DNA from 3 places in the Geobacillus sp. YF-1 genome. Region 2 is predicted to be linked to each of the others. Evidence: predicted binding sites of a transcription regulator. Region 2 holds the regulator's gene; each other region holds the start of a gene.
The links. Region 2 encodes CtsR, which represses protease genes until heat stress. Its sites were predicted from a motif close to ATGGTCAATAAAGGTCAAACA; they were not measured.
Positions count from the first base shown of each region.

Region 1: the regulator CtsR is predicted to act here: its motif matches at 4,570-4,590, upstream of clpP (ATP-dependent Clp endopeptidase proteolytic subunit ClpP).
Region 3: the regulator CtsR is predicted to act here: its motif matches at 2,127-2,147, upstream of clpB (ATP-dependent chaperone ClpB).

Region 1 covers NZ_CP199850.1:3,047,566-3,057,342, reverse strand. Annotated here, with positions in the region: gene ACTVIM_RS15200 (NUDIX hydrolase) at 141-599, shown strand; gene rapZ (RNase adapter RapZ) at 618-1,514, shown strand; gene ACTVIM_RS15190 (gluconeogenesis factor YvcK family protein) at 1,511-2,464, shown strand; gene whiA (DNA-binding protein WhiA) at 2,572-3,534, shown strand; gene ACTVIM_RS15180 (HPr family phosphocarrier protein) at 3,549-3,806, shown strand; gene clpP (ATP-dependent Clp endopeptidase proteolytic subunit ClpP) at 3,921-4,511, opposite strand; tRNA gene ACTVIM_RS15170 (tRNA-Arg) at 4,859-4,930, shown strand; gene rpoN (RNA polymerase factor sigma-54) at 5,164-6,471, shown strand; gene ACTVIM_RS15160 (glutaredoxin family protein) at 6,505-6,750, shown strand; gene ACTVIM_RS15155 (sugar-binding transcriptional regulator) at 6,874-7,914, shown strand; gene gap (type I glyceraldehyde-3-phosphate dehydrogenase) at 7,935-8,942, shown strand; gene ACTVIM_RS15145 (phosphoglycerate kinase) at 9,065-9,777, shown strand, end outside.
Region 2 covers NZ_CP199850.1:92,686-102,462, reverse strand. Annotated here, with positions in the region: gene ispF (2-C-methyl-D-erythritol 2,4-cyclodiphosphate synthase) at 1-434, opposite strand, end outside; gene ispD (2-C-methyl-D-erythritol 4-phosphate cytidylyltransferase) at 450-1,136, opposite strand; gene ACTVIM_RS00520 (PIN/TRAM domain-containing protein) at 1,157-2,251, opposite strand; gene radA (DNA repair protein RadA) at 2,446-3,816, opposite strand; gene clpC (ATP-dependent protease ATP-binding subunit ClpC) at 3,896-6,331, opposite strand; gene ACTVIM_RS00505 (protein arginine kinase) at 6,328-7,419, opposite strand; gene ACTVIM_RS00500 (UvrB/UvrC motif-containing protein) at 7,424-7,972, opposite strand; gene ACTVIM_RS00495 (CtsR family transcriptional regulator) at 7,988-8,449, opposite strand; rRNA gene rrf (5S ribosomal RNA) at 8,688-8,804, opposite strand; rRNA gene ACTVIM_RS00485 (23S ribosomal RNA) at 9,027-9,777, opposite strand, start outside.
Region 3 covers NZ_CP199850.1:803,473-813,249, reverse strand. Annotated here, with positions in the region: gene clpB (ATP-dependent chaperone ClpB) at 1-2,115, opposite strand, end outside; gene ACTVIM_RS04095 (YjzC family protein) at 2,229-2,408, opposite strand; gene argF (ornithine carbamoyltransferase) at 2,600-3,538, opposite strand; gene ACTVIM_RS04085 (carbamoyl phosphate synthase large subunit) at 3,535-6,663, opposite strand; gene ACTVIM_RS04080 (carbamoyl phosphate synthase small subunit) at 6,656-7,720, opposite strand; gene ACTVIM_RS04075 (acetylornithine transaminase) at 7,797-8,969, opposite strand; gene argB (acetylglutamate kinase) at 8,966-9,751, opposite strand; gene argJ (bifunctional ornithine acetyltransferase/N-acetylglutamate synthase) at 9,764-9,777, opposite strand, start outside.

The DNA of each region.
Region 1 (9,777 bases), 530 kb from region 2:
AGGTTAGCCGCCCGCTCGTTGCTGTTTCCCGGCGGCTTTCGTTTCCAACCATTTCGCGATTGGAGACGCTTAACTATTTATGGTAAAATGAAAATAGCAACGACTAGACAAAGGGTTGGCTCATAGTTGAGGTGAACGAATTGCAACGGGTGACGAACTGCATATTGTATCAAGACGGTCGCGTATTGCTTTTGCAAAAGCCGAAGCGCGGCTGGTGGGCCGCTCCGGGCGGCAAAATGGAGCCGGGCGAGACGGTGCGTGAAGCGTGCATTCGCGAATACCGGGAAGAGACGGGCATCTACTTGAAACAGCCTCGTCTGAAAGGGGTATTTACGATCGTGATAAAAAACGGAAGCGAGACGGTGTCAGAGTGGATGATGTTTACCTTTTTTGCCGATGAGTTCATCGGGGAAAACGTCGCCTCATCCGAAGAAGGAACGCTCGCTTGGCATGAACTCGAAGCGCTCCCGTCGCTTCCGATGGCTCCGGGCGATTATCATATTGTCGAGTATGCGGTCAAAGGCGATGGGATATTGTATGGAACGTTCGTCTATACGGAAGATTTTGAGTTGCTTTCCTATCGGCTTGACCCGAGCTGACGGAGAGGAGGTGCGGAGATGGGACAAAACGGGGGAGCGCCGCCGATTCAGCTCGTCATTATCACCGGCATGTCCGGGGCGGGGAAAACGGTGGCCATTCAAAGCTTTGAAGACCTCGGTTTTTTTTGCGTCGACAATTTGCCGCCGACGCTATTGCCAAAGTTTTTGGAGCTTGTGAAGGAATCGGGGAACAAAATGAACAAAGTCGCGCTTGTGATGGACTTGCGCAGCCGCGATTTTTTCGACCATTTGTTTGCGGCGCTCGATGAGCTGTCTGAACAAGCGGCGATTGTTCCGCAAATTTTGTTTTTGGATGCGCAAGATTCGACGCTGGTCGCGCGCTATAAAGAAACGCGGCGGACCCATCCGCTCGCGCCGAACGAGCCCCCGCTCGAGGGGATTCGCTTGGAACGGAGGCTGCTGGAGGAAATTAAAGGGCGGGCGCAAATCATTTACGATACGACCGGGCTCAAGCCGCGCGAGCTGCGGGAGAAAATCATCCGCCAGTTTTCAACGCACGCGCAGTCCGGATTTACGGTCAACGTCATGTCGTTCGGCTTTAAGTACGGCCTCCCGATTGACGCCGATCTGGTGTTTGATGTGCGCTTTTTGCCGAACCCGCATTACATTGAACATATGCGGCCGAAGACCGGGCTCGATGATGAAGTGTCGTCCTATGTGCTGAAATGGGGAGAAACGCAAAAATTTTTGGAAAAATTGATTGATCTATTGGCGTTCATGCTGCCGTATTACCAGCGCGAAGGAAAAAGCCAGCTGGTGATCGCCATCGGTTGCACCGGCGGGCAGCATCGCTCGGTCGCGTTGGCGGAATATATCGCCCGCCATTTTTCGGCTGACTACAAAACGGTGGTCTCACACCGGGACATCGAGAGGAGAAAGGAAACGAACCGATGAGAGACAAACGAGCAGCGAAATTGGTCGTCATCGGCGGCGGAACGGGGCTTCCCGTGTTGTTGCGGGGGCTCAAGCAATATTCGCTCGATTTGACCGCGATTGTCACCGTTGCCGATGACGGGGGAAGCTCCGGCCGGCTGCGTGATGAGCTGCGCGTCCCGCCGCCGGGGGACGTGCGCAATGTGTTGGCGGCGCTGTCTGACGTCGAACCGCTCATTGTCGAGCTGTTTCAGCATCGTTTCCAAAACGGCAACGGCTTATCCGGCCATTCGCTCGGCAATTTAATCTTGGCGGCGCTCACTTCGATCACCGGCGACTTTATGAAGGCGATTCGCGAGATGAGCAAAGTGCTCAATGTGCGCGGCCAAGTGTTGCCGGCGGCCAACAAAAGCGTCGTGCTGCACGCCGAGATGGAAGATGGATCCATCGTCTCCGGGGAGTCAAAAATTCCGGATGCGGGAAAAAAAATCAAGAGGGTGTTTTTGACCCCACAAGATATTGAACCGCTGCCGGAAACCGTTGAGGCGATTCGGAGCGCCGATTTGATTGTCATCGGCCCGGGGAGCTTGTACACGAGCATTTTGCCGAATTTGCTCGTGCCGAAAATCGGGCAGGAAGTGTGCAAAGCCAAGGCGAAAAAAGTATATATATGCAACATTATGACCCAGGCCGGCGAGACGCCGCACTATACGGTGAGCGACCATGTGGAGGCGCTTCACGCTCATCTTGGCGGCCCGTTTTTGGACGCGGTGATCGTCAATAACGGGGCGATTCCCGAAGCGATCCGCCGCCGCTACGAAGCGGAGCGGGCTGAGCCGGTGCGCGACGACAGCAGCGGGCTTTCATTGCAAGTCATCCGCGAGGACATCGTTGCGTATGAAGATGGAGTGATCCGCCATAATACGGCGAAAGTCGCCGCCCTTCTTCTCGGGCTTCTTCCCCGCCATTAGGCCGCGGGGGAAGAAGTTCACCGCCTGTCAGGCGCTGCTTCCAATGGACGCGCCGAAGATGGCACCTCCAACCGGCCGATGCGGGGAACGAATGGAGGTGGAGTACCGTGTCTTTCGCATCCGAAACGAAAAAGGAACTGACCCATTTAGAATTGAAGCCTTGCTGCTTGCGGGCGGAGCTGTCGGCTTTGCTGCGCATGAACGGTTCTTTGTCGTTTTCCGGCGGGCGGATGACCGTTGACGTTCAGACCGAAAACGCGGCGATCGCCCGGCGTATTTATACGTTGCTGAAAAAAGGGTATGAGGCCGCCGTTGAATTGTTGGTGCGCAAAAAAATGCGGCTGAAAAAAAACAACGTGTATATCGTCCGCATCACTGATGGTGCAGCCTCTTTGCTTCGCGAGCTCCACATCATCGACAGCGGCTTTTCGCTCATCCGTGATATTTCCCCAGAGCTCGTCAAGAAGAAATGCTGCAAACGTTCCTATTTGCGCGGAGCGTTTTTGGCCGGCGGTTCAGTGAACAATCCCGAGACGTCGTCGTATCATTTGGAGATTTTTTCCTTATACGAAGAGCATAATCACTCTCTATGTGAATTAATGAACAGATACTTCTTCTTAAACGCCAAAACGTTGGAACGAAAAAAGGGGTTTATTACGTATTTAAAAGAGGCGGAGAAAATCGCCGAGTTTCTCAACATCATCGGCGCCCATCAGGCGCTGCTCCGCTTTGAAGACATCCGCATCGTCCGCGACATGCGCAACTCGGTCAACCGGCTTGTCAACTGCGAAACGGCCAACTTAAACAAAACGATCGGCGCTGCGCTCCGGCAAGTTGAAAACATCCGGTACATCGATGAGACGATCGGGCTCGATTCACTGCCGGAAAAGCTGCGGGAAATCGCCAAACTGCGCATCGAACATCAAGACGTGACCTTGAAGGAGCTTGGCGAGATGGTGACGGGCGGAAAAATCAGCAAATCCGGCATCAACCACCGGCTGCGCAAAATCGATGAAATCGCGGAGCGGCTGCGGGCGGGGAAGCCGATCGATTTCCATAAATCGCTGTGAAGGGGAGATGGAGAATGGTCGAGAAACAAGTCGAAGTGAAATTAAAAACCGGGCTGCAGGCGCGCCCGGCAGCGCTGTTCGTCCAAGAAGCGAACCGTTTTTCCGCCGACGTGTTTTTAGAGAAGGACGGAAAACGGGTCAACGCGAAAAGCATCATGGGGCTGATGAGCCTAGCGGTCGGCCATGGCGCGGTCATTACGCTCATTGCCGACGGCCCGGATGAGCAAGAGGCGGTCGAAAAATTGGCGGCTTATGTGCAAAAAGAGAAGTAAAAGAGGCGCCGCGCTCCGGCTCGTTGGCCGGCCTCGCCCGATCAAGGGAAGCGCTGACAAGACGAAAGGGTGTCCCAACACATTGCGGGACACCCTTTTGATGCGAAACCGGCATTATTTTTCATCAGCGCGCGTCAACACGCGATCGATAATGCCGTATTCCTGCGCTTTTTGCGCCGTCATGAAGTTGTCGCGGTCGGTATCGCGCTCGATTACTTCGAGCGGTTGGCCGGTGTTTTCCGATAAAATGCGGTTCAATTTGTCGCGCAGGAACAAAATGCGCTTCGCCGCGATCTCGATTTCCGTCGCCTGCCCTTGAGCGCCGCCGAGCGGCTGATGAATCATGACTTCGCTGTTCGGCAGAGCGAATCGTTTCCCTTTTGCGCCAGCGGCCAGCAAAAACGCCCCCATAGAAGCGGCCATGCCGATGCAAATCGTCGACACATCCGGCTTGATGAACTGCATCGTGTCGTAAATGGCTAAGCCGGCTGTGATCGAGCCGCCCGGGCTATTGATGTACAAGGAAATGTCTTTGTCCGGGTCTTCCGCGGCCAAAAACAACAGCTGCGAGACGATCGAGTTGGCCACTTGATCGTCGATCGGGCTGCCGAGGAAAATAATGCGGTCTTTCAACAGCCGCGAGTAAATGTCATACGCCCGCTCCCCGCGGTTGGTTTGCTCAATAACGGTAGGGATTAAATACATGCCAAACGCCTCCTTTTCCTAGTCAACCAATCGATATGTACGTTTTCATCATACATGAATGGTCAATGAAGGTCAAACAAAACGCCTTCTCCTTCACCATACATATTCGCGAACAGCGGTCGTCATCCCTCTTTTCATCATAACCGCTTTTTTCTTTTTTTAATCGCCGCATATGCCATGCGCGATGGCGCGCCTTCGTGCCAGAGGATTGAGCCGCGCAACAAACGAAGGGCTAGCGCACGTTTCCAATGATTCCTTTTTTTTATTTCATTTTTTCCTCTTGCATTTTTTACGAATCATGCTATAATGGAACATGCAACGGAACGGAAAAACAAATTCGACAACGTGCCCTCGTAGTGTAGTGGATAGCACGAGAGATTCCGGTTCTCTTAGCGTGGGTTCGAATCCTGCCGAGGGCGTTCCAACGATCCGACAAGTTCGGATTGAGATTCCCAAATCCCTTGATGCGACCGCGTTTGCGGTCGTTTTTCATTTTTTGGGAATCCCGAAAAAAACGATAGAATCCGAAGGCAAGTACAACTTTTGATGAGAGCCTTTTTTCAACGTGTGTACTGCGCGGAAGGACCGTCAAAAAATTCTCCTACCTCCTTTCCTTCCCGTCGTGTACAATAAAAGAAAAGGGGGCGTGACGATGAGGGCGGAGTTAAGGCAGGAGCAGCGGCTGCAGTTGGCGCTGACGAAGGAACTTGTGCAGGCGATTGAACTGCTTCAGTATTCCGCGACGGATTTGGAAGCGTTTTTATATGAGCGGTCGCTGGAAAACCCGTTTTTGGAAATTCGCCGCAGCCGGGGGCGGCAGCGGGGCCATCGGGCGGAACGGGACCAAAAACAGTGGCTGGAGAACATCGGGGCCCGACAGGAGACACTCGTCGGCCATTTGCTTTCACAGTTGCCTTCGCTCAAGCTGGCCGATCGGGATGAGCGCATCGTTCGTTGTCTCATCGCTTCGCTTGATGAGGACGGCTATTTGCGTGTCCCGCTCGTTGAGCTGGCGGCGCAATTTTCTGCGTCAGAACAAGAGATGGAGCGGGGGCTGCGCCTCGTTCAGTCGCTCGACCCGCCGGGAGTCGGGGCCCGTGATTTGGCCGAGTGCCTTCGTTTGCAGCTCGAACGCCTTCCGGAGCGCGACGAGCTGGCGGAAACGATCGTCCGCTGCCATTTTGTCCCCTTTGCCGAAAAGTCGTGGAAAACGTTGGCCAAGCAGCTTGGCGTCGGTCTCGGCGAACTGCAGCGCGTCTTTGAGCTTATCCGCTCGCTCGAGCCGCGGCCGGGCATTCACTATTCGAGCGACAAACCGCCTTTGGTGGTGCCGGATGTGATCGTCGCTAGGGGGGCGGATGGAGACTGGGTGGTCGCCTACAATGACGACATCCATCCGGAGCTCGGGTGGAACCGGGAGTACGAGCAGCGCATTGCCGCCTCCGGCGACCGGCAGGCCGAACAGTTTATCAAAGAAAAATATCGGCAGTTTGCGTGGCTCGCGAAAAGTCTGGAACAGCGCAAGCAGACGCTGCTTCAGCTAATGGCGGTCATCGTGGAACGGCAGCGCCCGTGCTTCGAATTCGGGCTGTCTGCGCTCAAACCGATGACAATGCGCGAGGTGGCTGAGGAACTGGGGGTGCATGAATCGACGGTGAGCCGCGCGGTGCGCCATAAATATGCGCAAACGCCGTTCGGCACGGTCGAGCTGCGCCGCTTTTTTTCGAGCGCCGCTACCGCCGAGGCGACAGATGAGGCCGCTTCGTCGACCCAAGTGAAAGCGATCATCCAAGAGCTGATCGCCGCCGAAGACCCGCAAGCACCGCTTTCCGACCAGCAGCTCGCCGATTTGCTTCACGAACGGCACGGCATCGCCATCTCGCGGCGAACGGTGGCGAAGTACCGCGAGCAGCTGCGCATTCCGTCCTCGACGAAGCGGAAACAATACACGAACTTGTAAATCATGCATAAGATGGAAGAAGGGAAGAGGCTCATGCACATTCGTTTGTATACGAAAACCAACTGCCCGCTTTGTGAAAAAGCCAAAGCGGTGTTGATGGAGCTGCAGGCGGACATGGCCTTTACGATCGAAGAAATCGATATTTATCAAGATGATGCGCTGCTCGAAAAATACCAGCTGATGATTCCCGTCGTGGAACTCAGTGGCGAGACAATCGCCTATGGAATGATTGAAAAAGAAACGGTGAGAAAGCGGTTGCGGGCGGCGCAAAACAGTTGAACGCCCCGCCGCCTCCTGTTATAATGGACATGGCGCGGGAGGAATTTTTTATGAAGTGGTGGGACATAATATGTCACACCGGGACAGATAACGTCCCTGTGTCAAACCGAGGAGAAAGAGCCGATGCGATCGTTATTAGAGGCGCAAAAAAAATTATTGCCTGATTTGCTTGAAATTATGCAAAAACGGTACGAGATTCTGCATTCGATTTCCCTTATGGCGCCGATCGGGCGGCGGGCGCTGGCCGCGAGCCTCGGGATGAGCGAGCGGGTGCTCCGGTCGGAAACGGAGTTTTTAAAAGGACAAAACTTGCTTTCGGCCGATGTGTCGGGGATGCGGTTGACGGAGGAAGGCCGCGAGCTCCTGCAAACGCTCAATGATTTTATGCGGGAGGCGCTCGGGCTCAAAGAGCTGGAGATGGCGCTGCAGCAGCGGCTGAATATTGCCCGTGTCGTCGTGGTGGCGGGGGATAGCGACCGTTCTCCTTGGGTAAAAAAAGAAATGGGAAGAGCGTGCGTCGCCTGCATGAAAGAACAGCTCCGGTCCGGAGATATTGTCGCCGTGGCTGGCGGGACAACGATGGCCGCGGTCGCGGAGATGATGACGCCGGATGCGAAGCTGCATGACGTGCTGTTCGTGCCGGCGCGCGGCGGGCTTGGCGAAGACGTGGAGAATCAAGCCAACACCATTTGCGCCAAAATGGCGGAAAAAGCCACTGGCCGTTACCGCCTTCTTCATGTCCCTGACCAGCTGAGCGATGAAGCGTACGCCTCGCTCATCGAAGAGCCGGCAGTGAAAGAAGTGTTGGAGCTCATCCAATCGTGCCGCATGGTCGTCCACGGCATCGGTGAAGCGTTGACGATGGCCAAGCGGCGGAACACACCGCCTGCCGAGATGGAAACCATTATCGATCGCCATGCGGTCGCCGAAGCGTTTGGTTATTATTTCAACGAACGCGGCGACGTCGTGCATAAAGTGAAAACGGTCGGCATTCAACTGGAACATCTCCCGCATGTCGAGCATGTCATTGCCGTCGCCGGAGGGGCGTCGAAAGCCAAAGCCATTCGCGCCTACATGAAACAAGCCCCGCGTTCGCTCCTAGTGACGGACGAAGGAGCCGCAAAAGCGTTAGTAGGGGAGACTTCTCCCTTGCCGATATTTTAAATCTCAAGGAGGAGAACGACATGGCAGTAAAAGTTGGGATTAACGGATTTGGCCGCATCGGGCGCAACGTGTTCCGCGCGGCATTGAAAAACCCGAACATCGAAGTGGTGGCGGTCAACGATTTAACGGACGCCAATACGTTGGCGCATTTGTTAAAATATGACTCCGTCCATGGTCAGCTTGACGCGGAAGTGTCGGTGAACGGCAACAACTTGGTCGTCAACGGCAAAGAAATCATCGTCAAAGCGGAACGCGATCCAGCGCAATTGGCCTGGGGCGAAATCGGTGTTGAAATCGTCGTCGAATCGACCGGCCGCTTCACGAAACGCGAAGATGCCGCGAAACATTTGGAAGCGGGCGCGAAAAAAGTGATCATTTCCGCTCCGGCAAAAAACGAAGACATCACGATCGTCATGGGCGTCAACCAAGACAAATACGATCCGCAAACCCATCATGTCATCTCGAACGCTTCGTGCACGACGAACTGCTTGGCGCCGTTTGCGAAAGTGCTGCACGAAAAATTCGGCATCGTCCGCGGCATGATGACGACCGTTCACTCGTATACGAACGACCAACAAATTTTGGACTTGCCGCATAAAGATTTGCGCCGGGCCCGCGCGGCGGCAGAATCGATCATCCCGACGACGACGGGTGCCGCCAAGGCTGTTGCCCTTGTTTTGCCGGAATTGAAAGGCAAATTGAACGGCATGGCGATGCGCGTGCCAACGCCGAACGTATCGGTCGTTGACTTGGTCGCTGAGCTGGAAAAAGAAGTGACGGTCGAAGAAGTGAACGCGGCATTGAAAGCGGCAGCCGAGGGCGAGCTGAAAGGCATTTTAGCTTACAGCGAAGAGCCGCTTGTTTCGCGCGACTACAACGGCAACCCGGCGTCATCGACGATCGATGCGCTGTCGACGATGGTCATTGAAGGCAAAATGGTCAAAGTCGTTTCGTGGTACGACAACGAAACGGGCTATTCGCATCGCGTCGTAGATCTGGCCGCCTACATTGCCTCCAAAGGGCTGTAAGACCGGCTCGGCATTGAGTTTTTCATTCATTCAAGTCTATAATAGGAAAATGGAGGGGAGCGGGGAAATGATCCCCACTCCTTTTCCTTTGTCGAAACTGCAGCCAAAAGGGGGCACGAACGATGAACAAGAAGACGATTCGCGATGTTGAGGTGAGAGGAAAACGCGTCTTTTGCCGCGTCGATTTTAACGTGCCGATGGAAGAGGGCGCGATCACCGATGATACGCGCATTCGCGCCGCACTCCCGACGATCCGCTATTTGATCGAAAACGGAGCGAAAGTCATTTTGGCGAGCCACCTCGGCCGCCCGAAAGGAAAAGTTGTCGAGGAGCTTCGTCTCGATGCAGTCGCTAAACGGCTTGGCGAATTGCTTGGGCGCCCGGTCGCGAAAACGGATCACGTCGTCGGCGATGAGGTGAACGCGGCGGTTGCCCGCTTGCAAGAAGGCGATGTACTCTTGCTTGAGAACGTCCGCTTTGAACCGGGCGAAGAGAAAAACGATCCCGAGCTGGCCAAAGCGTTTGCGGAGCTGGCGGATCTGTATGTCAACGATGCGTTCGGCGCCGCCCACCGCGCTCACGCGTCAACGGAAGGGATCGCCCATCACTTGCCGGCGGTCGCTGGCTTTTTGATGGAAAAAGAACTCGAAGTGCTCGGCAAGGCGCTCTCGAATCCGGATCGCCCGTTTACGGCGATTATCGGCGGCGCGAAAGTGAAAGACAAAATCGGCGTCATCGACAACTTGCTCGATAAAGTCGACAACTTGATCATCGGCGGCGGGCTGGCGTATACGTTCGTCAAAGCGCTCGGCCATGACGTCGGCAAGTCGCTGCT
Region 2 (9,777 bases):
TCTTCGCGCCCAGTGAATCCCAGTTTTTCTGTCGTCGTCGCCTTCACATTCACTTGCGAACGCTCAGCTTCGAGCAGCCGGGCGATGATCGCCCTCATCTCCTCAATATACGGGGCCATCTTTGGTTTTTGGGCAATAATCGTACAGTCCATGTTCGCCAACACATAGCCTTCTTGCCGAACGAGCCCCCATACGCGAGCAAGCAGTTCGGCTGAATCAGCATCTTTATAACGCGGATCGGTGTCAGGGAAGTGCCGCCCGATGTCGCCAGCGCCAATCGCGCCGAGGCACGCATCGGCCACCGCGTGCAACAGCACATCGGCATCAGAATGACCGAGCAACCCTTTCTCATATGGGATATGAACACCACCGATGATAAGCGGGCGCCCTTCCACGAGCTGATGAACGTCAAACCCTTGTCCAATGCGAAACATATCTTTTCCCCCATTCTACTCGACAAGGCGGCTTGCTAAAATCGCTTCGGCAAACAGCAGATCGTCCGGTGTTGTCAACTTAATGTTCTGATAGTCTCCCTCCAAAAGCCTCACCGGCTTGCCGAGCCGTTCGATGAGGCTGGCATCATCCGTGCCTAGGTAACCATCCCGTTTCGCCGCCTCGTGCGCCTCCATGATCAAAGACAGACGAAAAGCTTGTGGCGTTTGCACCGCCCACAAGCTGGAACGATCGATCGTTTCTTCAACAAACAAGCCGTTCGCTTTTTTAATCGTGTCTTTCACCCGCACGGCTGGAATGGCCGCCCCGTCTTGAACCGCGGCATCGGCCAGCTCATGCAACTGCCGGACGCGAATAAACGGGCGAGCGCCGTCATGGATGAGGACGATCCCCTCTCCCTTGAGCGCCTGCAGCCCGTTATACACGCTATGCTGCCGCTCCTGTCCGCCGTTGGCCAGCGCTGTGACTTTGCGGATGCGATAACGTTCAAGCAGTTGCGCCAACCGCTGTCGTTCAGCCGGGTTGACGACGAGCACAATGCCGGCGCACCGCTCATCGCCGTCAAACACTTTCAATGTCCGAACGATGAGCGGTTCGCCGCCAAGTTCAAGAAATTGCTTGTTCATGCCGGCGTTCATCCGCTTTCCTTGTCCGGCCGCCAACACGATCGCTTCATACTTCATTGGACGTTTCCCCTATTCTTCTAAAGCGCTTTTTGCAACAGTTTTAGCTTGGCAAAAATCATTCTCCCCGCAGATGTTTGTAACACGCTAGTCACCAAAACGTCAACCCGTTTGCCGATATATTCTTTGCCATCTTCCACAACGATCATTGTCCCATCGTCCAAATAGGCGACACCTTGGTTATGCTCTTTGCCGTCTTTGATGACGTGCACGTTCAGCTCTTCCCCCGGCAGCACGACCGGTTTGACCGCGTTCGCCAAGTCGTTGATGTTTAAGACGCGCACGTTTTGCAGCTCACATACTTTGTTTAAATTGAAATCGTTCGTCACAACGACCCCTTGCAGCTGCTTAGCCAATTTGACAAGCTTGCTGTCGACTTCTTGGACATCATTAAAATCCGCTTCATGAATTTCTACTTTCATGGCCATTTCTTTTTGAATGCGGTTCAAAATGTCCAAGCCGCGGCGGCCGCGGTTCCGCTTCAGCACGTCGGACGAATCGGCGATATGCTGCAATTCTTCGAGGACAAATCGCGGGATGACAAGCGGTCCTTCCAAAAAGCCGGTTTGACAAATGTCCGCAATCCGCCCATCGATGATGACGCTCGTGTCCAAAATTTTGACGGCGCCGCCTTTTGACGGTTCGTTCTCAACCTCTGCGCTTTTTTTCTTTGTCATGCGGTTGGAAAGCGAAAATAAATTCATTAGCTCATTCCGTTTCTTCCAACCAACGCGAAACCCTAAATAGCCGAGCAAAATGGTCAAAAAAACCGGCAGCACTGTATTGAGCACTTCAATGCGAAACGACTGCAACGGCATGACAATGAAAAACGCGATAATGAGACCAAAAATCAACCCAAGGCTGCCAAACAGCACATCGACGGCTGGCGCTTTCACCAATGTTTCCTCAACCCATCGGATCATATCGACGACATAATCCACAAGCCAAAACGTCAGCAAAAAGAACAGAACGGCCCCCAAGAGCGCCAACAAATATGAATGATGAAGAAGCGGCAGGCCGCTTACATTCAACAACTGAAACAAATCGGGCAGAAACATGGCGCCTAACGTTCCGCCTACGGCAAGAAAAAACAATTGTACAATCCGTTTCACCATCGGCCCATTTTCACCTCCTATTTAACATTATAAACAGTTTCCCATGTTTGAAACCAATTGGAAGACCATTTTTCACTATTTTTGAACATTCGACATCAACTTGTAACAATAGAAATGCCGATGATGCCGCGGCAGTTTGCGCCCATGATTTTCTTACGTTGATGGAAGCAAAAAGGGTTCACGTTTCGCCCGCTTTATAACATCGTATGCTCGAGCGCCTCAGCGACATGTGATACGCCGATTACTTGGATGCCGTCGGGGGGCTGCCAGCCCGTGATATTGTTTTTTGGCACAATGACGCGCGAAAACCCTAGTTTGGCCGCCTCTTGCACCCGTTGTTCAATGCGCGAGACACGGCGCACCTCGCCGGTCAAGCCAACCTCGCCGATGATCACATCGGCCGGATGGGTCGGCCGGTCGCGAAAACTTGAGGCGATGCTAACGGCGACCGCCAAGTCAATGGCCGGTTCGTCAAGCTTTACCCCGCCCGCTACCTTCAAGTAGGCGTCTTGGTTTTGCAACAGCAGCCCGACCCGCTTTTCAAGCACCGCCATCAGCAGCGAAACGCGGTTGTGATCGAGGCCGGTCGCCATTCGCCTTGGGTTGCCAAAACTCGTCGGCGAAACGAGCGCCTGAATTTCAACGAGCACCGGGCGCGTCCCTTCCATGGCCGCGACGACCGTTGAGCCCGCCGCTCCACGCGACCGCTCTTCCAAAAACACTTCCGACGGGTTTTCCACCTCTCGCAGCCCGATGTCGCGCATTTCAAAAATGCCGATTTCATTCGTCGAACCGAAGCGGTTTTTCACCGCCCGCAAAATACGGTACGTATGATGCCGCTCCCCTTCAAAATAAAGAACCGTATCAACCATATGTTCAAGCAAGCGCGGCCCGGCGATCGCCCCTTCTTTCGTCACATGGCCGACAATGAAAATGGCGATGCCTTTCGTTTTGGCGATTTTCATCAGCTCGGCCGTACATTCGCGCACTTGGGCGACGCTGCCCGGGGCTGACGTAATATCGGTTCGGTACACCGTCTGAATGGAATCGATGATCACACAGGCAGGCTGAATCGTTTCCACCGCTGTTACAATATATTCCATATTCGCTTCGGCTAACACATATAGTTCATTTGATTCGGCGTGGAGGCGCCCGGCGCGCAGCTTCACCTGCTTCACTGATTCCTCCCCGGATATATACAACACCTTGTGGCGGGCCGCGGCGAGCTGGGCCGACGTCTGCAGCAGCAACGTCGATTTGCCAATCCCAGGGTCACCGCCGATCAAGACGAGCGAACCTTTGACGATCCCGCCGCCGAGCACGCGATCGAGTTCCGCGCTGTTCGTTCGGATGCGCGGCTCTTGCGTAGCTGTGACCGCGGTAATCGGAACCGGTTGGGCCGAACTGGACGGTTCAGTGTGAAAAAACGCGCCGCGCCCAGAAACCGCCCGCTCGATTTCCTCCACAAACGAATTCCACGTTTGGCATCCTGGACAGCGGCCGAGCCATTTGGCCGACTCATAGCCGCACTCTTGACAAACAAACTTCGTTTTCTTTTTGACCATTTCTACAAACCCCTTCTATCGCCGGATCGGCAAGATGAGAAAAAAGGTATGGGCAGCAAACTGCCGCATACCCCTTCCCTTACACAACCGCCTGTTTCGCCAGCACGACAAACTCCCCGTCTTTGACATCGACGACGACTGTCTGCCCTTTGGCGATCGTGCCTTTTAGCAACTCTTCCGACAACCGATCTTCGATATGCTTTTGCAAGGCGCGGCGCAATGGGCGAGCGCCGTATTCCGGATCAAACCCTTCAGCGGCAATTTTCTCAATGGCCGCCTCGGTCAACTCCAAGTCAATATCCTGTTCCTTCAGGCGTTTCACAAGCGTATCGGCCATCAGGCGGACAATTTGTTTCAAATGTTCTTTTTCAAGCGAATGGAAGACGATAATTTCGTCGATCCGGTTTAAAAACTCTGGACGGAACGCCTTTTTCAGTTCGTCCATCACCTTGCTTTTCATGTCTTTATACTGCTGATGCTGATCTTGAATGTTAAATCCGACGTATTTGTTCCGCTTCAGCGCGTCGGCGCCAACGTTCGACGTCATAATGATGATCGTGTTGCGGAAGTCGACCGTCCGTCCTTTCGAGTCAGTCAAGCGCCCGTCTTCCAGCACCTGCAGCAAAATATTGAACACATCCGGATGCGCCTTTTCCATCTCATCGAGCAAAATGACGGAGTACGGCTTGCGGCGCACTTTTTCTGTCAGCTGGCCGCCTTCTTCGTAGCCGACATACCCCGGCGGTGAACCGATGAGCCGCGATGTCGAGTGTTTTTCCATATACTCCGACATGTCGATGCGGATCAGGGCGTCTTCATCGCCAAACATCGCTTCTGCTAAGGCGCGAGCCAATTCCGTTTTCCCAACGCCGGTCGGGCCGAGGAAAATAAACGAACCGATCGGGCGTTTCGGATCTTTCAGACCGGCGCGGGCGCGGCGCACCGCTTTCGCCACCGCTTTCACCGCCTCATCTTGGCCGACGACGCGGGCATGCAAAATCTCCTCAAGCTTGAGCAATCGTTCTGTTTCCGTTTCGGCCAGTTTCGATACCGGGATGCCGGTCCAGCTTGACACAACCGCAGCGATATCCTCCACCGTGACTTCCGAGTTTTCTTGCCCTTGTTTTTCCTTCCACGCCCGTTTCGTCTCTTCCAACTCTTCGCGCAGCCGTTGTTCCATATCGCGCAGCGAAGCCGCCTTTTCAAACTCTTGGCTTTGCACGGCAGCATCTTTTTCCTTCCGCACTTCCTCGAGCTTTTGCTCGAGCTCTTTCAGCTTCGGCGGCGCTGTAAACGAACGGAGGCGCACTTTCGAGCAAGCTTCGTCGATCAAGTCAATCGCCTTATCGGGCAGGAAACGGTCGGTAATGTAACGATCGGACAGCTTCACTGCTTGCTCAATCGCTTCATCGGAAATGGAAACACGATGGTGCGCCTCATAGCGGTCGCGCAGCCCTTTTAAAATTTGGATCGATTCTTCAACAGTCGGTTCATCGACATAAATCGGCTGGAAACGACGTTCAAGAGCAGCATCTTTCTCGATGTACTTCCGATATTCATCAAGCGTCGTCGCTCCGATGCATTGCAATTCTCCGCGCGCCAACGCCGGTTTTAAAATATTCGACGCGTCGATCGCTCCTTCCGCCCCGCCGGCGCCGATCAGCGTATGCAGTTCATCGATGAACAGAATGATGTTGCCCGCCTGCCGGATTTCATCCATCACTTTTTTCAAACGGTCTTCGAACTCGCCACGGTATTTCGTTCCGGCGACAACCGTTCCCATATCGAGCGTCATCACCCGTTTGTCGCGCAGCGTTTCCGGCACCTCGTTATTGACGATTTGCTGCGCCAGCCCTTCAGCGATCGCGGTTTTTCCGACTCCCGGCTCCCCAATCAGCACCGGGTTGTTTTTCGTCCGTCTGCTTAATACTTCAATGACGCGCTGAATCTCTTTGCTCCGGCCGATAACCGGATCAAGGCGACCTTCGCGAGCGATCGCCGTCAGGTCGCGAGCGAGGCTGTCAAGCGTTGGCGTGCTCACATGTGAGGCCCCTCCGCCTCCATGGCCTGAGATCGATTCGTTGCTGCCGAGCAGCTGCAGCACTTGTTGGCGCGCTTTGTTCAAGCTGACGCCCAAGTTGTTCAGCACACGGGCCGCTACCCCTTCCCCTTCACGGATGAGCCCAAGCAAAATATGTTCCGTGCCGACATAGGAATGGCCAAGCTTCCGCGCTTCATCCATCGACAGCTCAATGACTTTTTTCGCCCGCGGCGTATAATGAATCGTGTGCGACGCTTCATTGCCACGGCCGATGAGCGATTCGACTTCTTTTTGAATTTTTTCAGGGCCTAGTCCGAGCGCCATGAGCGCTTTGGCTGCAATTCCTTCCCCTTCACGAATCAATCCGAGCAAAATATGTTCGGTCCCGATATTGTTATGGCCAAGGCGAATGGCTTCTTCTTGCGCCAGCGCCAGCACCTTTTGTGCCCGTTCCGTAAATCTGCCAAACATCATCGTTCATCACCCTCCATCTTTCTTCTTTCTTCCATTTTTAGACGTTCTCGAATCAGCGCTGCACGGCGGACGTCGCGTTCTTCCGGGCGGAGCGCCCCACCGGCGTACTGTTGCAAAAATCCTGGCTGCGTCAAAATCATCAGCTCATTTAAAATGTTGCGCGAGATGTTTTGGATATATCCTAAATCAATGCCAAGACGCACATCGGACAAACATTGCGCCGCCTCTTTTGATTCGATGACGCGGCAGTTGGCCAATATGCCGTATGAACGGAACACTTTATCTTCTAATTGTATGCCCAAAGTTTTGACTAATGCCTGGCGCGCCGCTCGTTCTTGGGCGATCAGCTGCTGGACGATCATATGCAAATCAGCGACAATATCTTCCTCCGATTTGCCGAGTGTGATCTGGTTGGAAATTTGGAAAATGTTCCCCAACGCCTCGCTCCCTTCGCCGTATGTCCCGCGAACGACAAGACCGAGTTGATTGATCGCCGGAACAATGCGGTTCATTTGCTGCGTCAAGACAAGCGCCGGAAGATGCATCATTACCGAAGCCCGCAACCCCGTCCCCACATTGGTGGGACAGCTTGTCAAATAGCCAAGCCGTTCATCGAAGGCGTAGTTGACATGCCCTTCAATCCAATCGTCCAATTCGCTCGCTGCTTCCAGCGCCTCAGCAAGCTGCAAACCGGGGAACAGGCATTGGATGCGAATATGATCCTCTTCGTTAATCATGATGCTGATTTTTTCGTTCTCCGAGAGCAGGCAGGCGCCAAACGGCGAATCTTCCGCCAAATGAGGACTGATCAAATGTTTTTCCACCAAAACCCTCTTTTCAATTGGCTGAAGCTCCGACATTTTCAACAGCTCGAAACGCCCCGCCTCCCTATAAGAGCGGTGCGCAAACGCCCGCTCGAACAGCGAGACGATTTGTCTTGCCTCCTCGCTGCTGAACAGCGTCGGAAAACGAAAATCAACGATATTGCGCGCCAGCCGGATGCGGCTGCTTAAGACGATATCCGAATCCGGTCCCTCTTGACTCATCCACGAACTGACCGCAGTATTGAAAAATTTCTCAAACGACATGCCGTTACATATCCCCCTCTCCGCGCTGGCGAAGTTCATTTTCCAACGAGCGGATTTGGTCACGCACCTCTGCCGCCCGCTCAAATTCCTCGCGGGCGATCAATTCCTGAAGCTTTTGTTTCAGAGCGGCAAGCTGCTTGCGCAAATGAAGCACGCCCCCTTTTCGCTTCGGAATTTTCCCTGAATGGGCCGTATTGCCGCTATGAAGCCGTTTCAAGATCGGCGGCAAGTAACGGGCAAATGTTCGATAACAATCCGCACAGCCGAACCGCCCAATTTGTGTAAACTGATGATAGGTCATCTGGCATGTCTGGCACTGCAGCAAATCCGGGTTTGGAAACGCGTTCGCCGTCATCTCCTTCACCGGAGCCTCGAAGTTGAGTAACCCCGCCAACAAGTTGTTGAGTGGAAAATCGTCGTGGCCATATAACATAAACATATGGCCGTGCTCCTTAGCGCATTGTTCGCAAAGATGAAACTCCGTTTTTTCTCCGTTGACGATTTTCGTAAAATGCATCGTAGCCGGCCGTTGCTTGCATTCTTGGCAAACCAAAGACTTCCCCTCCCCCTATTTATATTTCAGCGACGTCAACATCGCCTTCAGCATGCGCGCTCGCAGTTCATCCCGTTCAGGCAGGTCAATGTATAAAACGGAGCGATCCATGACACTTAACATCATTTTTGCCTCGCGCTCCGAAATCACGTTTTCATCAACGAGACGTTTCACCATATTCTCAGCATTCGACTGGCTGATGCGAGAACCAATGAGCTCAAGCAGCTGATCAATGAGCTGCGCCTCACTTTTTGTCTTTACCTTCATAATCCGAATATACCCGCCGCCGCCGCGTTTGCTTTCAACAATATATCCTCTTTCCAAGGTAAACCTTGTGTTGATGACATAATTGATTTGTGACGGAACGCATTGAAACTTACTGGCGATTTCACTTCGCTTAATTTCTACAATATCTTGATCACTCATATTGAGAACTTGCTTTAAATATTGCTCAATAATGTCGGAAATGTTTGGCACTCTACCTCCCACCTTCCTTACAACCGAACTGCTCAGACGATCAAATCCATCCGTTGACTTTGACTATATTTGACCTTACTTTTACTATATAATGTATGGCGAAAAAATGCAAGCGTTACTGAAAAACAGCGGGCATCTATAGAATATCCTCTTTTTCCAATGGCAAAACGTCAAAAAAACAGATAAACAAAAAGCACGCCTTTTCTCCGAAAAGAAAAGGCGTGCTAAAAGATCTACTGCCTAGCAGCGACCTACTCTTGCAGGGGCGCTGGCCCCAACTACCATCGGCGCTGGAGGGCTTAACTTCCGTGTTCGGGATGGGAACGGGTGTTTCCCCTCCGCTATCACCACTAGGCAAGCCATTCCGTTTTTCATGAATCATTATACCAGAAAATTAATTCCTGTCAAGAAGGAACGCATTCCTTCAAAACTAGATAACCGTCGGAAGAAGCCGCGCTTCGTACTGTCTAGCTCCGGCCGCCATCGGCTCGCGACGCTTCGGTCCTGCTATGGCGGTATAGCCTCCTCGCAGGCCCTCCAGCGCGTTTCACCGATCGGCGGGGGTCCTCCGCTTTTCTAGGTTAAGCCCTCGATCGATTAGTATCCGTCAGCTCCACGTGTCGCCACGCTTCCACCTCGGACCTATCGACCTCGTCATCTTCGAGGGATCTTACTCGCCTAACGCGATGGGAAATCTCATCTTGAGGGGGGCTTCACGCTTAGATGCTTTCAGCGCTTATCCCGTCCGCACATAGCTACCCAGCGGTGCCCCTGGCGGGACAACTGGTACACCAGCGGTGCGTCCATCCCGGTCCTCTCGTACTAAGGACAGCTCCTCGCAAATTTCCTACGCCCGCGACGGATAGGGACCGAACTGTCTCACGACGTTCTGAACCCAGCTCGCGTACCGCTTTAATGGGCGAACAGCCCAACCCTTGGGACCGACTACAGCCCCAGGATGCGATGAGCCGACATCGAGGTGCCAAACCTCCCCGTCGATGTGGACTCTTGGGGGAGATCAGCCTGTTATCCCCGGGGTAGCTTTTATCCGTTGAGCGATGGCCCTTCCATGCGGAACCACCGGATCACTAAGCCCGACTTTCGTCCCTGCTCGACCTGTCCGTCTCGCAGTCAAGCTCCCTTGTGCCTTTGCACTCTCCGAATGATTTCCAACCATTCTGAGGGAACCTTTGGGCGCCTCCGTTACCTTTTGGGAGGCGACCGCCCCAGTCAAACTGCCCACCTGACACTGTCTCCCACCCCGCTGAAGGGGTGCGGGTTAGAATTTCAATACCGCCAGGGTGGTATCCCACCGGCGCCTCCACCGA
Region 3 (9,777 bases), 710 kb from region 2:
CGAATCGGTGAGCCGCCCGTCATCGAGCAACTGCAGCAGGATGTTGAACACGTCCGGATGCGCTTTTTCGATTTCATCAAACAACAGAACGGAATATGGCTTGCGCCGCACCGCCTCGGTCAGCTGGCCGCCTTCCTCATAGCCGACATAGCCGGGCGGCGCTCCGATCAAGCGGGAGACAGCGTGTTTTTCCATATACTCGGACATGTCCAGACGAATCAGTTGCTCCTCACTGTCAAACAGCGCTTCGGCGAGCGCTTTGGCCAGTTCCGTTTTGCCGACGCCGGTCGGTCCAAGAAACAAAAACGAACCGATCGGACGGTGTGGATCTTTCAAGCCGGCGCGCGCCCGCAAGATGGCATCGGCGACGAGCCCGACCGCCTCCTCTTGACCGATGACCCGCCTGTGCAGCCATTCATGAAGGCGAAGCAGCTTTTCCCGCTCCCCTTCAACAAGGCGAGTGAGCGGAATGCCCGTCCAACGCGACACGATTTCGGCAATCTCTTCTTCCGTCACTTCCTCACGCAGCAATTTCCCTTCACTTTGCTCACTGATTTCTTGCTCAAGCTGTTTGAGTTGCTTTTCCAGCTGCGGAATGCGGCCATGGCGAAGCTCGGCCGCCTTGTTTAAATCATAGTCGTTTTCCGCCTCTTCCAGTTCGCGTTTGGCCCGCTCGAGCGCCTCGCGCAGGCGGCGGACGCGGTCAAGCGCTTCTTTTTCCTGCTGCCATTGCGCTTTCATGGCGTTCGCTTTTTCGCGCAAATCAGCGAGTTCTTTTTGCAATGCCGCAAGCCGTGCGCGGCTCGCTTCATCCGTTTCTTTGCTTAAGGCCGCCTCTTCAATCTCGAGCTGCATGACGCGGCGCATCACTTCATCGAGTTCGGACGGCATCGAATCCATTTCCGTGCGGATCGTCGCGCACGCTTCATCGACCAAATCAATCGCTTTGTCAGGCAAAAAGCGGTCAGAGATGTAACGGTCGGACAACACCGCAGCCGCAACGAGCGCGCGATCGTGAATTTTCACGCCATGGTGCACTTCGTACCGCTCTTTCAACCCGCGCAAAATCGAAATCGTGTCTTCGACGCTTGGCTCTTGGACCAATACTTGTTGGAAGCGGCGCTCGAGCGCCGGGTCTTTTTCGATGTATTGCCGGTACTCATCAAGCGTCGTCGCTCCGATGCAGCGCAGCTCGCCGCGGGCGAGCATCGGCTTTAACATATTGCCGGCGTCCATCGCCCCCTCGGCCCGGCCGGCGCCGACGATCGTATGCAGCTCGTCAATGAACAAAATGATGCGGCCGTCGCTTTTTTTGATTTCATTGAGCACCGCTTTCAGCCGCTCTTCAAATTCACCGCGAAACTTCGCTCCAGCAACGAGCGCGCTCATATCAAGCGCGAAAATCGTTTTGTCTTTCAAGCCTTCCGGGACATCTTTGCGCACGATGCGCTGGGCGAGCCCTTCCACAATGGCCGTTTTCCCGACGCCCGGCTCGCCGATCAACACCGGATTGTTTTTCGTTTTGCGCGACAAAATGCGGATGACACGGCGAATTTCACTGTCGCGGCCGATGACCGGGTCGATTTTCCCTGCTCTGGCTTCCGCTACTAAATCGCGTCCGTATTTGGTCAATGCCTCGTACGTCGCCTCTGGATTCGGACTTGTCACGCGTTGATTCCCCCTTACTTTTGTCAGTGCGGCCAACAGCGCTTCACGCGTCACCCCAAACGGCGCCAGCTGCCGGGCGACCGGCTCGGCGCCGCGAGGCAACGCGAGCAGCACATGTTCAACCGATATGTACTCGTCTTGCATCCGTTTTGCTTCCGCTTCGGCTTCCTCAAGCAGCCGCGCCAACGCCGGCGCGATGTACAGCTGTCCTTCTGCCGCCCCATGCACTTCCGGTTTTTGCCGAAGCTGGTGGCGCAGCCAGTCAGCGGCCTTTTCTTTGTCAGCGCCCGAAAGCGCCAACAACCGCGACACCAAGCCGCCTTCTTGGTCAAAGAGCGCCAACAGCAAGTGCTCGACATCGAGCTGTTGATGATGCCGTTCCTTGGCGAGCGATTGCGCCGCCACGAACGCCTCTTGCAGTTTTTCCGTCAAACGGCTTGCATCCATGCCGTTCCCTCCATTTGACCTTTTTTGACTATAAATGATTATAGCGGATCCACCGCCCGGTAAGCAAACGAAAAGCCACCCCGCGCTGGGAATGGCTTTTCGTTTCATCGGCCTTACGGCTTGCGCAAATACGTCCAATGCCGGTTATGGTTCGACGTTTCCGGAAACGTGTCACCGGCTTTCAGTTTCAGCTTTTTTGGATGTTTTACATTGTCTCCCGTTTCGCCAATCTCAATGTAAATGCCGTTGTTCGGCGCTTTGTCTCCCGGCTTAAAATGGCGCGGTTGACCCATTGGTTTCATCCCCCTTGCTTCGATTGCATTTGTTAGCATTCCCGGTTTCGCCGCTGTTCATAAGAAGGGAAATGATGGGGCCGCCGCACACGGAACGCCAAGCCTTTGACAAGGAAAAAGGGTTCCCCTCCGGAAATCCTTTTTCCTTAGGAAGAGCGAAAAAGGAACTCCCGAAGCGGGAATTCCTTTTTCTATAGGATCGACACTAAAATCGCTTTTTGAGCATGAAGCCGGTTGCCGGCCTGCTCAAAGACGAACGAGTTCGGTCCGTCTATAACGCCGGCGGTCACTTCCTCGCCGCGGTGGGCCGGCAGGCAGTGCAAAAAGAGGTAATCGGGTTTGGCCGCTTTGACGAGCTCTTCATTCACTTGGTACGGCTGAAACACGCGAAGCCGCTCGGCGCTTTCGCTCTCTTGGCCCATGCTCGTCCAGACATCGGTATAAATCGCATCAGCCCCCGCCACCGCCTCAAGCGGGTCGTGGGTCACCGTGACGGCGGCGCCCGTTTTTTCCCCTATTTGGCGCGCCGCCTCCACATAGGCGGCTTTTGGTTCATAGCCGGGCGGACAGGCGATGGCCACATCCATGCCCACTTTCGCCGCGGCTGCTAGGAGCGCGTTGGCGACGTTGTTGCCGTCGCCGACATAGGCGAGCTTGACGCCTTGGAACGTTTTCTTCACTTCATAAATCGTCAGCAAATCCGCCAGCGCTTGGCACGGATGGTCGTCATCGGTCAAGCCGTTGATGACCGGAACCGACGCGTATTCCGCCAATTCTTCGACCTTTTCGTGGGCAAACGTCCGGATCATCATGACATCGACGTATTGCGATAAGACTCGCGCCGTATCGGCGATCGTTTCGCCGCGGCCGAGCTGCAGGTCGTTGCCGTTCAAGTAGAGCGCTTGGCCGCCGAGCTGGATCATGCCGACTTCAAACGACACGCGCGTGCGCGTTGACGGCTTTTCAAAAATCATCGCCATCGTTTTGCCGACAAGCGGCGTATACGGAATCCCTGCTTTTTGTTTCGCCTTTAAGTCGGCGGCGAGCGCCAACAAATCGAAAATTTCATCTGTGGAAAAATCAAGAAGCGTTAACACATCTCTTCCTTTCAGTGACATGACTGCATTCATAAAATCACCGCCTGTTCTGCCTGTTTTTTCTTTTCCAGCCAGCTTTGGATCGGCTGCACATCGAGCTGATCGACAGCGAGCGCCTGCAAGAAGAGCTTCAACGTCTCGGGCTCTGTGAAGACGAGCAATTGTCGGGACAACGCAGCCATTCGTTTCGGCGCCTCGCCTTCCTCTTTGCCCAAGTCGATCACCGCCAGCGCCGCATCGCGTTTCACCCACTCAGCAAACGGGAGCTCGGACACCATCACCAGCTGTTTCGCTTCGATTTCCGCCGCCAGCGCTTCATCGATGCCGCCGATGACGTACATTTCATTGGCGTTCGCTTTCTTTTGCAAGTAGGCGTAAAACGCCTTGTACGCCGCTTCTTCCTTCGTCGCGGCGATGCTGATGCCTTCGCCGGTCGATTTCATTTCCGGCCCAACGGTCGGGTCAACGCCCGGCAGTTTGTACGTGGAAAATACCGGGTATTTCAACACAACGTACGGCATGACCGCCAATTTACGCATGTTTTCATCGACCATGTCGACAAGCGATTTCCCAAGCAATAATTTTGTCGCAATTTGTGCCAGCGGCACGCCGGTCGTTTTGCTGACGATCGGCACCGTCCGGCTCGCGCGCGGATTGACTTCAAGCACATACACATGGCCATCGGCAATGACATATTGAATGTTCATGATTCCTTTGAAGCCGAGTTTATTGGCAATCCGGCCCGCATAGTCGATGATTTTCGCTTTTTCTTCGTCTGTGAGCGTCTGCGCCGGCAGCCAAGCGTAGCTGTCGCCGGAGTGGACGCCGGCTTTTTCGACATGTTCGATGATCGTCGGCAGCAACAGGTCCGTTCCGTCTGTCACGATGTCTGCCTCCGCCTCTTTCCCGTCCAAATACGCATCGATCAAAATCGGATACGTCAACTCACCTTGTTCGATCAACGCGGCAAGCTGGATCTCGTTCCGGACGATGAACATGCCGCGGCCGCCGATCACATACGACGGGCGGAGCAGCACCGGATAGCCGATCTCGGCCGCTTTGGCGGCGAGCTCTTCAGCGTTGTTCGCCATCAAGCCGGGAACGTGCGGAATGTCAAGCTCCTCAAGCAACTGGTAAAAACGGTCGCGATCTTCCAGCTGGTCAATGATCTCGTAGGTGACGCCAAGCAGCGGCACACCGGCTTCCTCGAGTCCTTTGGCCAAATTGATCGCCGTCTGGCCGCCGAATTGAACAATGATATGCTTGATTTGTTCGGCTTCCATGACATCGAGGACGCTCTCTAAGGTCAATGGCTCAAAGTACAGGCGGTCAGCGACGGCAAAATCGGTCGACACCGTTTCCGGATTGTTGTTGATCATCACCGTCTCATACCCTTCTTGTTGCAACGCGAACACGCTGTGAACAGAGCTGTAATCAAACTCAATCCCTTGGCCGATGCGAATCGGTCCGGCGCCGATGATCAGCACTTTCTCCTTGCCGCTCGCTTTCTTCCGCTCGTCTTCGCCAAAATACGTTGAGTAGTAGTAATCCGTTTCCGAATGGAACTCGGCCGCACACGTGTCAACCATTTTGTACGACGGCACGATGCCAAGCTCTTTCCGCTTGCGGCGCACGTCAAGCTCGGTCACGCCCCACGTTTCGGCCAAAAAGGCGTCGCTGCATCCTTTTTCTTTCAAAAAGCGGAAGGTCGCTTCATCGATTGTGTCGAACGTCGTTGCCGCGGCTTGCTTCTCAAGGGCGACAAGCCGTTCGAACGAACAAAGGAAAAAGCGGTCGATTTTCGTCCATGTGTGAATGTCTTCGACCGTCACCCCGCGGCGGAGCAGTTCCAAGATAGCGAAAAAGCGGCGGTCGTCTTTGTCAACAAGCAGTTGTTTCAGCTCATCATTCGTTTTCGCCGCAAGTTCCGGCCAAAACAGCCCGTTGTTTTTGCCTTCAAGCGACTGTACCGCTTTTTGGAACGCTCGCTCCATGTTGCGGTCGATCGCCATCACTTCTCCGGTCGCCTTCATCTGCGTGCCGAGCTTGCGGTCGGCGTGCGGAAATTTGTCAAACGGCAAGCGCGGAAACTTGACGACGACATAATCCAAGGCTGGCTCGAAGCTGGCATACGTCGTTTTCGTCACCGGATTGACGAGCTCGGCCAGCGTATAGCCGACAGCCAGCTTGGCGGCGATGCGGGCGATCGGATAGCCGGTCGCTTTCGAGGCGAGCGCTGACGAACGGCTGACGCGCGGGTTGACTTCGATTAAGTAGTATTGCTTGCTGTTCGGATCAAGGGCGAATTGAATGTTGCAGCCGCCGATGATCCCTAAGGCCGAAATGATTTTCACCGCTGAAGAACGAAGCATTTGGTATTCCTCATCCGTCAGCGTCTGCGACGGCGCGACGACGATCGAATCGCCGGTATGGATGCCGACGGGATCAACGTTTTCCATATTGCAAACCGTGATGCACGTATTCGATTGGTCGCGCATCACTTCATATTCAATCTCTTTAAATCCGGCGACGCTCCGCTCGATTAAACATTGGCGAATCGGGCTTTCGGTCAAGCCTTTTTCCACGAGCGCAATGAACTGCTCCATGTTGTCGGCAATGCCGCCGCCCGTCCCACCGAGCGTATAGGCGGGACGAATAATGATCGGAAAACCGATTTTTTCGGCAAACGCGACCGCTTCTTCGACGCTTGTGACAATTTCGCTCTCCGGCACCGGTTCGCCAAGCTCCTGCATCAGCGCGCGGAACGCTTCGCGGTCTTCTCCGCGCTGAATGGCTTCAATCGGTGTTCCGAGCAGTCTCACCCCGTATGTTTCCAGCACGCCGGCTTCATGCAGCTGAAACGCTAAGTTGAGCCCAGTCTGGCCGCCGAATGTGGCCAGCAGCCCATCCGGCCGTTCCTTGGCGATGATCGCTTCGACGGCGTCGACGGTGAGCGGTTCGAAATAGACGGCATCGGCGTGGACGTCATCGGTCATGATCGTTGCCGGATTGTTGTTCACTAAAATGACGCGGTATCCTTCTTCTTTTAAGGCGATGCACGCCTGCGTGCCGGAATAGTCAAACTCAGCCGCTTGGCCGATGACGATCGGCCCCGACCCGATCAGGAGAATCGATTGAAGCGAGGAATCTTTAGGCATAGACTTTCTCTCCCTTTGCGACGGTTTGCAAAAACTCATCGAAAATATAGCCGGTATCGTGCGGCCCCGGATGCGCCTCCGGATGGTATTGCACCGATAAAATCGGCTTATGGCGATGGATCATCCCTTCGATGGAGCCGTCGTTGACGTTGATGAAGCGAATGGCAAACGGTGTGGCCGCCAAACTGCCCTCTTTGACAACATAGCTATGGTTTTGCGATGTCATGACGACGTTTTGTTTCACCGCGTCCCACACCGGCTGATTCGCTCCGCGATGACCGAAGCGGAGCTTTTCCGTATCCGCCCCGTACGCCAGGGCGACAAGCTGATGGCCAAGGCAGATGGCGAGCGTCGGATACCGATCGATCAGCTGGCGAATAACGGGAAGCTGATGGCGCAGCTGTTTCGGATCGCCAGGGCCGTTGGAAAGGACAAGCCCATCCGGCTTGAGCGCCTCAATCGCTTCCGGCGTCGTATCGTGCGGCACGACCGTCACTTGGCAGCCGCGCGCAACGAGCGAGCGCAAAATCGATTTTTTATAGCCGAAATCGAGGAGCACAATATGCGGCCCCCCGCGGCCATACGTCTCCATTCGTTTCGTCGATACAGCGCGCACCGGGAACGCTGCTTCTTCACGGAAGACAGAGGGAACGGACGACAAGCTTAACTCCGCCATCATCGTCCCTTCGGTGCGGATTTCTTTGACAAGGGCGCGCGTATCGACATGGGTGAGCAGCGGAATGTTCCAATGCCGCAAATATTCTGCTAGGCCGTATTTCGCCCCGTAATGAAACCCTTCACGGCTCGCCTCGTAGACGATGACTGCCTCCACATGCGGGCGCTTGCTTTCAAAGTCTTCTTCATTGATGCCATAATTGCCGATGAGCGGATACGTAAAGACGATCATTTGATTTTTATACGACGGATCGGTCAGCACCTCTTGGTACCCGGTCATGCCGGTGAAAAAGACGATCTCCCCGCTCACCTTTTCCGCCAGCGGAACGGCGAGCTCGCCGCTGAACGTTTTTCCGCTGGCCAGATGCAAGTACGCTTTCATTGGCGCCACCTCATCGTTTGATTTTTATAACCGTTATGGAATTTTTATGCATGAACAGGAATAAAAATGAGCCCCTTCAACCATCAGGTGACAACACGGCCGACGCCTCCGCGTTTTTCAACACCGCTGCCAACATGTCGACCGCTCGATCGATTTCCGCTTTCGTGACGACAAGCGGCGGCAGCAGGCGGATCACCTTTGGTCCGGCCGGCAAAACAAGCAGGCCGTTTTCATGGACCAGCGGCAAAAGCGGCCCGACGTCCATTTGACATTCCACACCGACGAGCAGTCCGAGCCCGCGCACGTCCGTGACGATGTCAAGCGGGGAGAGCGCCTCGTTTAACCGTCCGAGCAAGTAGCTCCCCTTTTCTTGCACCTCTTGCAAAAACGCCGGATCGAACACGACCTCAAGCGTCGCCTTGGCGGCGGCCATCGCGATCGGGTTGCCGCCAAACGTCGATCCGTGCACCCCAGGACCGAACGACTCCTTTAAAAACGCCTTGCCGATCATCGCACCGACCGGAATGCCGCTGCCAAGTCCTTTGGCGACCGTCATGATATCCGGCTCAATGCCAAAATGCTGGTAAGCAAACGGCTTCCCGGTCCGGCCGATGCCGGTTTGCACTTCGTCAATGATCAGGAGCGCGCCGTATGTTTGGCACAGCTCGGCCGCCGCTTGCAAAAACGCCGGATCGATCGGGCGGACGCCCCCTTCGCCTTGAACGATCTCAAGCATCACCGCCGCGATCTCATCGCTCATGGCTTCTTTCAGCGCAGCCACATCATTGAACGGCAAATGGATAAATTCCGGAAGGAGCGGTCCGAATCCGCTATGCACTTTCTCCTGCCCGGTCGCCGCCATCGTCGCAAACGTCCGGCCGTGAAACGATTGCTGGAACGTAATCACTTTGTGCCTTCCCGTATGTTTGCGCGCCAGCTTTAACGCCGCTTCGTTTGCCTCGGCCCCGCTGTTGCAGAAAAAGACGCAATCTCCGGCGCTATGAGCGACAAGCAAGGAAGCGACTTCTTCCTGAATCGGGATCGTAAACAGATTCGATACGTGCCAATATTGGTTGAGCTGTTGTTCAATCGCCTGTTGGACGTGCGGATGACGATGGCCGAGGTTGCAAACAGCAATGCCGGAAACGAAATCGAGATATCGTTTTCCGTTGACATCGGTCACCACCGTGCCTTCCGCCGATTGCACAGCAATCTTCCAGCGGTTGTATGTCGGAAACAGCGCGCTCATGATGAGTAGACCCCCACTTCGTTTTCTTTTCGAATCGTTGTCCCATGCCATCTTCCTTGTTCATAAAACGGCGTTTTGCCGCTGACGATCACCACTTCCGGCAGCGCATCGGACAAGGCGGAGAGCGCTGCCTTCACTTTCGGGATCATCCCTCCGGTGATGACGCCGGCTTCGAGCAACTGCTCGACCATCTCCGCTGTCGCTTCCTCGACGAGCGCGCCGTCTTGCAAAATGCCGGGCACGTTCGTCACAAAGGCGAGCTGGCTCGCGCCGATGGCTGCTGCCACCGCCCCGGCCGCCGTGTCGGCGTTAATGTTGTACGTTTGCCCGCTTTGGTCGATGCCAAGCGGGGAAATAACTGGGATGTAGCCCGCTTCAAGCAGCGTACGCAAAAGACGGGAACGAACCGTTTTCACCCGGCCGACATAGCCAAGTTGATTCAAGTCAATCGGTTCCGCTTCGAGCAGCCCCCCGTCCACGCCCGAAACGCCGACCGCCGGCAAGCCGCGCTGGGTGAGCATGGCGACGAGCTGTTTGTTCACTTGGCCCGAGAGCACCATTTCTACAACGGCAAGCACGTCTTTGGTCGTTTTCCGCAAGCCGTTGACAAACTCGCTCGGCACCGCCAGTTTTTTCAACATTCGCCCGATTTCCGGGCCGCCGCCGTGAACGATGACGACATTCATCCCTTGTTCGCGCATCGTTTTCACGCTGGCAAAAAAGGCGGGAGACAGCTCATCAAGCACGCTGCCGCCGCATTTGATCACGACCGTGTTCCCCATTTCTCTCTCCCCTTATGTCCGGTAGC